DNA from 3 places in the Halomonas sp. MS1 genome. Region 3 is predicted to be linked to each of the others. Evidence: predicted binding sites of a transcription regulator. Region 3 holds the regulator's gene; each other region holds the start of a gene.
What was found. The regulator PhoB, encoded in region 3, activates phosphate uptake and scavenging genes when phosphate is short. The targets are predictions, from matches to a motif close to TGTCATANNNNTGTCANA.
Positions count from the first base shown of each region.

Region 1: a site for PhoB is predicted at 1,403-1,420, ahead of NF683_RS11105 (esterase-like activity of phytase family protein). Genes of this name have one in related genera too.
Region 2: a site for PhoB is predicted at 1,061-1,078, ahead of ppk1 (polyphosphate kinase 1). Genes of this name have one in related genera too.

Region 1 is NZ_CP098926.1:2,436,146-2,439,432, forward strand. Features, by position in the region: gene NF683_RS11095 (L-threonylcarbamoyladenylate synthase) at 1-245, shown strand, start outside; gene NF683_RS11100 (5'-nucleotidase, lipoprotein e(P4) family) at 515-1,291, shown strand; gene NF683_RS11105 (esterase-like activity of phytase family protein) at 1,658-3,088, shown strand; gene NF683_RS11110 (ion transporter) at 3,162-3,287, opposite strand, start outside.
Region 2 is NZ_CP098926.1:664,287-667,573, forward strand. Features, by position in the region: gene hemB (porphobilinogen synthase) at 32-1,039, shown strand; gene ppk1 (polyphosphate kinase 1) at 1,165-3,287, shown strand, end outside.
Region 3 is NZ_CP098926.1:1,499,933-1,503,219, reverse strand. Features, by position in the region: gene ubiA (4-hydroxybenzoate octaprenyltransferase) at 25-915, shown strand; gene phoB (phosphate regulon transcriptional regulator PhoB) at 1,037-1,726, shown strand; gene phoR (phosphate regulon sensor histidine kinase PhoR) at 1,729-3,045, shown strand.

The sequences.
Region 1 (3,287 bases), 940 kb from region 3:
AAATTACCCACGCGCTGCTTGATGCGTTGGGTGAGCCGTTGATGAGCGTCACCTTGATTCCGGTAGGAGATACCCTGCCAATGAGCGATCCTGAGGAGATTCGCGACCGCTTCGGGTCACACCTTGATGCCATTATCGATGGCGGTGCTTGCCACCTTGACCCCACCAGTGTGATTGACCTACGCGAGCTGCCGCCCAAAATTGTGCGGGAAGGGCGCGGCGATATTACGCCGTTTACGAGTTAACACCGTTCTCTAGCCTGTATTGGCAACCTCCTGGTGACAAGTCACGAGGGGGTTGCTGTCGTCCGCCTGTCTCTCCATCACCTAAAATCCACAAAATCGTTAAACAAGGCATGCGTATCAACTTATTCATTTAGCGCGCTATCTTTCTTATTTGAATGATCAATAAAAATAAATTATGATGATTATGCTTATTATTGATAATTAATAATGATGGATGGTGTGGGATTCCCCTCTTAACCTGATAACCATCACTGACAGGAGATTGCTTAATGACGATATCTCGATACCGCAACGCTGCCACTGCAACCGCATTTGCAAGCTTGGCGCTACTTCCTTTATCAGGGAACGCAGTAGCCGACGACGCTAGCGCTTGTGATCAAGTTGAGTACGCCATGGGGCTTCGTTACCAACAGCAATCCGCAGAAATAACTGCTTTACAGCGCCAAGGCTTTGAACTGGCGACCTATCGCTTGGAAAAACAAATTGAGGCGCATGGTGAGGGTGCCGATTTGGCCATCATTACCGATGTGGATGAGACGCTCATCGATAATAGCGCTTTGCTAGTGCGCGATATGCAGGCCTGCCACGACTTCACTACTTGGGATACTTGGTTGCATTGGGAGCGCGAGGGCGAGCCACGTTTGATCCCAGGCGCGAAAGACTTTCTCGAATTTGCCGATGAGCAAGGTGTGTCGATCTACTATGTGTCGGATCGCTACCAAGAAAATAAAGCGGATACGCTGGCCACTATGGAAGCATTAGAGCTTCCCCAGGTATCTGACGAGCGCGTCATGCTACTTGGCCCACCCAAGACCGAGCGTCGCGCTATCGTCGAAGACAGTCATACGTTGGTGATGCAGTTGGGCGATACGCTGCATGACTTCTCGGGTGATTTTGTCGATGCAAGTCTTGAAGAGCAGCGCGACCTAGTTAACGACCACGCCGAGCGCTTTGGTCAAGACTGGATTGTTTTCCCCAATGCCAGTTACGGAAGCTGGAGCGACGCGGAGCTTAACGCGTGGGAAGCACCGTTTGAAAGCGAATAAAATGTAACCACTTCCATCGTGCCGTTACTATAGAGGAGACGCCCTGGTTAATAGCCAGGGCGTTTTCCTTATTAGCCCCGCAAGTTGTCCCCGTGCCGCTAGTCACTAACATGTCATTCACCTGTCATTGGTTGTCACTAAATTATCGTGGTGGCCGTGAACATAGCGATATGCCATAACAAATCGAACCTTGTCGGTGTGAGCGCGTTTCAGTTAGACAGCTGTGACGGCGCCACCCCCATTCGATATTCCTGCCACTAGACTTTTCGTAACTTGCCTTGCCCTGGGGCACGCTGGAAATTGTGCCTGTGGAGGCGGCTGAGACGCCAACGGGCGTCAACCTGTATTCAATAAGGAAATCAACCAATGAACCGTCATAAGCTTTTTATGGCATCCTTACTGACGTCCTCTCTGCTGGTGGGCTGCGCTGATAACGCTAACGCTAACGCTGATGACACCAATGCCTCCGTGTTCGACAGCTTCCCCGCCGCTGGTGTGTTTCTTCCCCACAGCGTATTACGGGATGATCTACTAGATGGCAAATCTCAGCAGGCTTTTGAGATACGTAATGGCGGCTTTGGGTCGGCAATGACGGCTCATCCCACGGATTCAACGCGCTTCTATGCATTGACTGACCGCGGCCCCAATGCCAATTTTGTTGGTGACTATGGCAAGGGGAAAATATTTCCGACACCGGACTATACGCCCCGTATCGGCCTGTTTGAGCTTCAAGCGAACGGTGTGATCGAACAGGTTGCTACCATTCTGCTTAAGCGCCCCGATGGAACCGAGATCAGTGGTCTGCCTAACAGCTTGGCACTCGGTGGAACAGGTGAAACCCCTTACCATGCCAATGGCCAGCCGATCTTAGTAGACGATAGCCAGCCCTATAATGAAGTTACTAATCCGATCCGCTTGGATGATTATGGTCTGGATGGCGAAGGGCTGGTGGCGCTATCGGACGGCACCTTCTGGGTTAGCGATGAGTACGGTCCGCACATGGTCCACTTCGATGCCGAAGGTCGTGAAATCGGTCGAATCAACCCCTTTGCCGACGATGACCGGGTCGAGATGAACCTGCCAGCAGAGTTTGCCAATCGGCGTGCCAACCGAGGTATGGAAGGGCTGGCTATCACACCGGATGAGACAACGCTGGTAGGCATTATGCAGTCCACTCTGTACAACCCGGGCAGTACGGTGAAAGACCTGGATATCACCCGCATCGTTACAGTGGACCTGGACTCGGGCGAGACTGGACAGTACCTCTACCGCCAAGAGCAAAATCAGAATTCCAACTCAGAGCTTGTTGCGCTGAGCGCCACTGAGTTTTTGGTGCTTGAACGAGATGGCCGTTTTCTAAGCGGTGGTCCCGACGGTGTCGAGGCCGCGACACCGGATGCTCAGAAGCAGGTTTATCGCATTGACCTTACCTCGGGCACCAATCTTGAGGCGGTCTCAGCCAACGGCGACCTGAAACAGGATGCCGAACTGGGGCTAACCTTGGCAGGCAAAACCTTGGAAGAAGTGGTTCTAGAGCAGGGGTGGGGCGCTCTGGCCAGCGCTGGAATTGAGCCAGTGAGCAAGTCTCTGGTGGTGGATATGGTGGCGGAAGTCAACTATCCCCACGATAAAATGGAAGGTCTATGGGTGATTGATGACCAACGCCTGGGGGTACTGAACGACGATGATTTCGCCACCTGGTCCACCGATGGTCAACTCGAGCAGAAAATGCTGGACGCTAACACTGTGGATGGCGGCCGCCTGTTTATTATCGAGGCCGACCTGAGCACCGATTGATCAACGTAACGGCCTAGCAATCACATAATCTCCCTAAATGAATTACTGCGCGCCCTGGGTTTGGCTATTTTGGTTAGCTGTCCTGGGGCGTGTTTGTGTCTTCGTCTCCCCCGTGGCTATCTTTTTCTTTTTGGTCTGCTGCTTTCTTACGCGGGTCTTCGCTTTCTTCATCCAGCCAGGTGCCACAGCGCAGGCAGTA
Region 2 (3,287 bases), 840 kb from region 3:
GATTGACTATGCGATTGTTTGGAGAAAGCCGTTGAACACCTCTGCTCCCCGTCATTTCCCTGCCACCCGACTTCGCCGTATGCGTCGCGACGATTTCTCCCGTCGCTTAATGCAGGAGTCGACGCTAACACCCAGCGATTTAATTTTGCCGGTTTTTGTACTGGAAGGCGAAAATCAACGCGAAGCAATTGCCTCAATGCCCGGTGTTGAGCGTCTTTCCATCGACCTGTTGATTGAGCAGGCACGTGAGGCCCACGCGCTGGGTATTCCTGCCCTGGCGCTCTTCCCCGTTATCGATACTGAGCAAAAAAGCGAGTTAGCGGAAGAGGCTTACAACGCTAACGGTCTTGTCCAGCGTAGTGTGCGGGCGCTAAAAGAAGCGCTACCAGAGCTTGGCATTATTACCGATGTCGCCCTTGACCCCTATACTAGCCACGGACAGGACGGCATTCTTGATGAGCACGGCTATGTGCAAAATGACCGCACAGTGGATACGCTGCTCAAACAAGCGCTCTCCCACGCCGAAGCAGGCGCCGATGTCGTAGCCCCCTCCGATATGATGGATGGCCGCATCGGCGCCATCCGCCAAGTGTTAGAGCAAGAACACCTGCATAATGTGCGTATTATGGCGTATAGCGCTAAGTATGCCTCTAAGTATTACGGCCCCTTCCGTGATGCAGTCGGGTCTGCCACTAACCTTGGCAAAGCAGATAAACGCACCTATCAGATGGATCCTGCCAATAGCGATGAAGCGCTGCATGAAGTGGCTATGGATATCGCCGAAGGCGCCGATATGGTGATGGTGAAACCCGGTATGCCTTACTTGGATATCGTACGCCGTGTAAAAAGCGAACTCCAAGTACCGACATTTGCTTACCAAGTCAGCGGTGAATACGCCATGCATCGCGCTGCTTTCGATAACGGCTGGCTTGAGGCCGAACCGGTGATTCTTGAGTCACTGATGTGCTTCAAGCGCGCAGGAGCTGATGGAATTTTAACCTATTTTGCGTTAGAAGCAGCACGCTTATTGCAGCGTTAGTTTAGTAGATCAGTCCGTAAAGATGACAAACCAGTGACACTAGTTTGTCATCTTTTCCCGGCATACTCCTATCAACAGCAATTATCACGCTATGATGAGTATGAACCACCACCGGGGGGGCAACCATGGACGATCAATCAGCAGATTCCACGCCAGTATTTTCTAGCGAGTCAACGAACGCTGCAAACGAGACAGTAAGTGGCGAGGGAGAAGCTTTGCCATTGCGCATCAATCGTACCCCCACCGGAGTTCACGCGAAAGAGTCTCATTTGGAGGCGGATCTTGACGATCCGCAGCTCTACTTCAATCGCGAGCTTTCTCATCTGCAATTCAATATCCGGGTGCTTGAACAAGCCCTGGACGATGCGCATCCGCTACTTAACCGTCTGATGTTTCTGCTGATCTTTTCATCCAACATGGATGAGTTTTTTGAGATAAGAGTCGCTGGGCTTAAACACCAAATGGCACTAGGCGACGATACCACCGCCGCTGATGGCCGCTTACCCAAGGCTGTGTTGGCAGAAATTTCGGATATCGCGCATCAGCAAATTGCCCGCCAATATCAAATATTGAACGAAACACTGCTGCCCGCGCTGGAAGCTCAGGGATTACGCTTTCGTCGTCGCGATCAGTGGACCGACGAGCAAAAAGCCTGGGTGAAAGATTTTTTTGATAACGAGATCATGCCGGTCATCAGCCCCATTGGCTTAGATCCTTCCCACCCGTTCCCGCGCTTGGTTAATAAAAGCCTCAACTTCATTGTTGAGCTAGAGGGAAAGGACGCCTTTGGCCGGGCTGGCGGTATGGCAATACTGCCAGCACCCCGCTCACTGCCTCGTTTGATGGCGCTGCCTAAAGCGCTATGTGCAGAAGGCTTCTCCGAGTATATTTTCTTATCGTCGATGATTCACGCACATGCAGAGGAACTCTTCCCCGGCATGCGTGTGCGCGGTTGTTATCAGTTCCGGCTGACCCGCAATGCCGATATGACCGTCGACCCAGAAGAGGTCTCAGACTTGGCCTCAGCGCTACGTGGCGAGCTATTAGCCCGCCGCTATGGCAGCGGTGTTCGCCTTGAAGTCGCTGATAATTGTCCAGATGACTTGATCAGTTTCTTGCTGCGCCAGTTTGAGCTAGAAAGCAGCGATTTATACCGTGTTCAAGGGCCGGTAAATTTGACCCGCATGATGGCGGTTCTCGGCGATGTCGACCGACCAGAGCTACTCTACCGCCCTTACTCACCTAGCGTGCCAAAAGCATTAAAAGGTGGCAGCCTGTTTAGCGCTATTGCCAAAAGCGATATTCTGCTTCACCACCCGTTCCAGTCCTTTTCACCTATCGAAGATTTACTGCGCGAGGCTGCACGCGATCCGGACGTACTGGCAATCAAGCAGACGCTGTACCGTACAGGCGCAGACTCAACGATAGTGAGTGCTCTGGTCGATGCCGCTAGCCAAGGCAAAGAAGTTACCGTTGTTATCGAGCTGCGGGCGCGTTTCGATGAGGCCGACAATCTTCAGTTAGCATCACGCCTGCAAGAAGCCGGCGCCATCGTGATTTACGGCATCATGGCCTATAAAACCCACGCCAAAATGCTGCATATCGTGCGACGTGAGAAGGGCGAGCTGCGCCACTACGCACATTTAGGTACCGGCAACTACCACTCTAAAACCGCCAAACTATATACCGATTACAGCTTGCTGACTGCCAATACAGCGCTATGCGCGGACGTGCATAAGGTGTTCCAGCAGCTTTCTGGCATGGGCCGCGCGCGCAAGATCGATACCCTGCTCCACGCCCCCTTTACGCTTCACGAGCGCTTAGTCGAAATGATTGACCGTGAAGCTCAGGTGGCGCTTAAAGGTAAGCGTGGGCATATCATTATTAAGTGCAATTCGTTAACAGAGCCCAAGCTTATCAAAGCGCTTTATCGCGCCTCGCAAGCAGGCGTAGAGTGCGACCTAATCATTCGCGGCATGTGCTGTTTGAAACCCGGTATCGAGGGTGTTTCAGAGAATATCCGCGTGCGGTCGATTATTGGGCGCTTTTTAGAACATACCCGTGTTTTCCACTTCCACAATGACGGCAAGCCAGAAACGTGGTGTTCAAGCGCTGATTTTATGTCACGCAATATGTTCCATCGCGTAGAAACCTGTTTCCCGTTATTGGATAAAAAGCTGGCCACCCGAGTACGTAAAGATTTGGAAACCTATCTGGTCGATAACTGCCAAAGCTGGCTACTACAAAG
Region 3 (3,287 bases):
GCGTTTTCTTTTTGAGAGGTAAGCATGGACCGTTCTCTGTTGAGGCCAACGGGATGGGCTCGGGTGGCTGATTTTTTACATTTAACGCGATTGGATCGCCCGATTGGTACTTGGCTATTGATGTGGCCCACCTTATGGGCATTGTGGATAGCAGCAGAGGGTGTGCCTGGACGGAATGTTCTGCTGATCTTTATTGCTGGCGTTTATGTGATGCGCGCCGCGGGCTGTGTGGTTAATGATTACGCTGATCGTCATTTCGATGGCCATGTAAAGCGTACTAAACATCGTCCGCTAGCCACTGGTCGTATCAGTGAAACCGAGGCGCAGCTGCTGTTTATCGCGCTGGTAGCCACTGCTTTCATTTTAGTGCTATTGACCAATTGGTTTACGGTGCTGTTGTCGATAGGTGGTGTTGTATTAGCGTTCATTTACCCGTTTATGAAGCGCTACACCCATTTACCTCAGGTGGTGTTAGGGGCTGCGTTCTCTTGGGCGATTCCCATGGCATTCGGTGCGGTATTGGGTCATGTACCGTTTGAAGCATGGCTACTGTTTAGCGCTAACGTGCTGTGGACCGTTGCCTACGATACTCAATACGCCATGGTCGACCGCGACGATGACCTAAAAATTGGCATCAAATCTACCGCGGTGCTGTTTGGTAGCGCTGATCGTCTGATCATTGGTGTGTTGCAAGTGGCGGCACTTGGACTACTTGCCTGGGTAGGATGGCGTGTTGGTTTAGGTGGCTTTTTCTGGCTTGGGCTAGCCGCTATGGCCGCTACGTTTGTCCATCAACAACGCTTAATCGCTGGCCGTGAGCGCGACCGCTGCTTCCAGGCATTTCTTAATAATCATTGGTCAGGCTTGTTAATTTTTGCAGGTATTGCACTAAGTTGGTGGCCAATAACTGGCTAAATATCCTCTATGTCATAAAATTGTCATCGAGTCATGGTGTTATCGTCACTGACATGTCTTTGAACTGTTTTTTTAAACTATTTTTTAAATTAGTTTTCATTGAACACCGTGAGGCCCTGGAATGACCGCCAAGACCGTTTTGATTGTCGATGATGAGGCGCCTATTCGCGAGATGATCGCAGTGGCGCTGGAAATGGCTGACTATCGCGTGCTTGAAGCGGATAACGCCCAGGATGCCCACGCGATGATGGTTGACCACCAGCCAGATCTGCTTTTGCTGGATTGGATGATGCCGGGCACCAGTGGTATTGAGCTTGCAAGGCGCTTAAAGCGTGAAGAAGCCACTGCCGAAGTGCCTATCATTATGCTGACCGCTAAAGGCGAAGAAGATAACAAGATTCAAGGGCTTGAGGCTGGGGCGGATGACTATATCACCAAGCCTTTCTCTCCCCGCGAACTGGTGGCGCGCTTAAAAGCAGTATTGCGACGTACTACCCCCCGTGGTGTCGAAGATCCTATTGAAATTAATGGCTTGCTATTAGACCCAGTGAGCCACCGTGTGAGTGCTTACGGTAAGGCGTTAGAAATGGGGCCGACGGAGTACCGTCTGCTGCAGTTTTTCATGACGCACCAAGAGCGCGCCTATACACGTAGCCAACTGCTCGATCAAGTGTGGGGCGGTAACGTATACGTTGAAGAGCGGACGGTAGATGTTCACATCCGACGTCTACGTAAGGCCCTAGGAGAAGCTCACCAGAGTCTCATTCAAACGGTGAGAGGCACTGGGTACCGTTTTTCCGCGCGGGTGTAACGGTGCGCCTGTGGAGCCGAGAACTATGGCGAATTGCGTGGCTGGCCGCTTTGGGCGCTTGTCTGGGGTGGTTGCTGGGTATGCCAGGTCTTGGCGTTGCTGCAGGTCTTGCCGTTTGTCTGGTGTATCAACTGCGCCAACTGCGTGCGCTCTTTAAGTGGTTAACGCTTCACCCTCATGATGAACCCCCTGCTGCGAGCGGCATGTGGGGCGAGCTTTTTGATCGCTTGTATCGCTACCAAAAGAGCCAACGGATTACTCAGAATCGCTTACGTGCCACCCTTGCACGTATTCAGGAATCATCCGAAGCGATGCGTGACAGTGTCGTTATGCTAGATCGGCATGGCGACCTGGAGTGGTGGAACAGTGCCGCGACGGAAATGCTGGGCTTGCAAACAGCCCACGACCGTGGCCAGCACATTACCAATCTGCTTCGTGACCCGCGATTTATCAGCTACTTTAATGCACGTAAATACGGTGAGCCGCTGACCTTAACGTCGCCCATCGATGAACGGCATATCCTTCAATATCAAATTACTCTCTATGGTGATGATGAGCGCTTGGTAATGGCGCGAGATATTACCCGCTTGCATCGTTTAGAGCAGATGCGGCGTGACTTTGTCGCCAATGTTTCCCATGAACTACGCACACCGCTAACGGTACTGACGGGTTATTTAGAAACCTACAGCGACTTGAAAGAGCAACTTCCACCACGTTTGGGCCGAGGTATTGCTCAGATGGAAGAGCAGACGAAGCGTATGCAAAACTTAGTCAATGATCTGCTACTGCTCTCTCGGTTAGAAATTGATCAAGGTGGCGAGGATCATCATGCGTTGGCGTTAGGGCCAATGCTCGACACCATTCGCCGCGATGCGCTAGCGCTCTCTAACCAACAGCACAGTGTTCAAGTCGCGCTTGAAAGCGATGCCCGTCTGATCGGCAGCGAGCAGGAACTGCATAGCGCTATTTCAAACCTAGTGTTTAACGCTGTGCGGTATACGCCAGAGGGTAGTCAGATAACACTTCGCTGGAAAACCCTGCCGAATGGCAGTGCTTGTATTGAAGTTGACGACGATGGTGAGGGAATTGACCCTGTGCATATTCCACGCTTAACCGAGCGTTTCTATCGCGTTGATAAAGGGCGTAGTACTGCAACGGGTGGTACCGGGCTTGGTCTGGCGATTGTAAAGCATGTGCTACTAAGACATGACGCATTGTTACAAATTGAATCTCGCCCTGGCGAAGGGGCCCTCTTTCGCTGTGTTTTTCCGTCATCACGTGTTGTCAAAAGCGAGCCCGCCTCGCGCAATGCTGTTTAAGTACAAGTGATGTATAGGTGTGTCATGCTTGTCATACAAGTATGGTCACATAATACTCATGTGCCATTTCTAACCACTTTCCCTGCTTGATCTGCAAACGCTTTAAGCGCCCTTCCTATTATCTTTTATTTGCTAAGTGTTTGTTTTATCGGTTTTTTTATATAGTTTTTGATTTTTTGGCACATCGTCTGCAAGTGTCTTGGTACTTGGTAAGAGAGAAAACCATAGGAATTGGTAAGCCG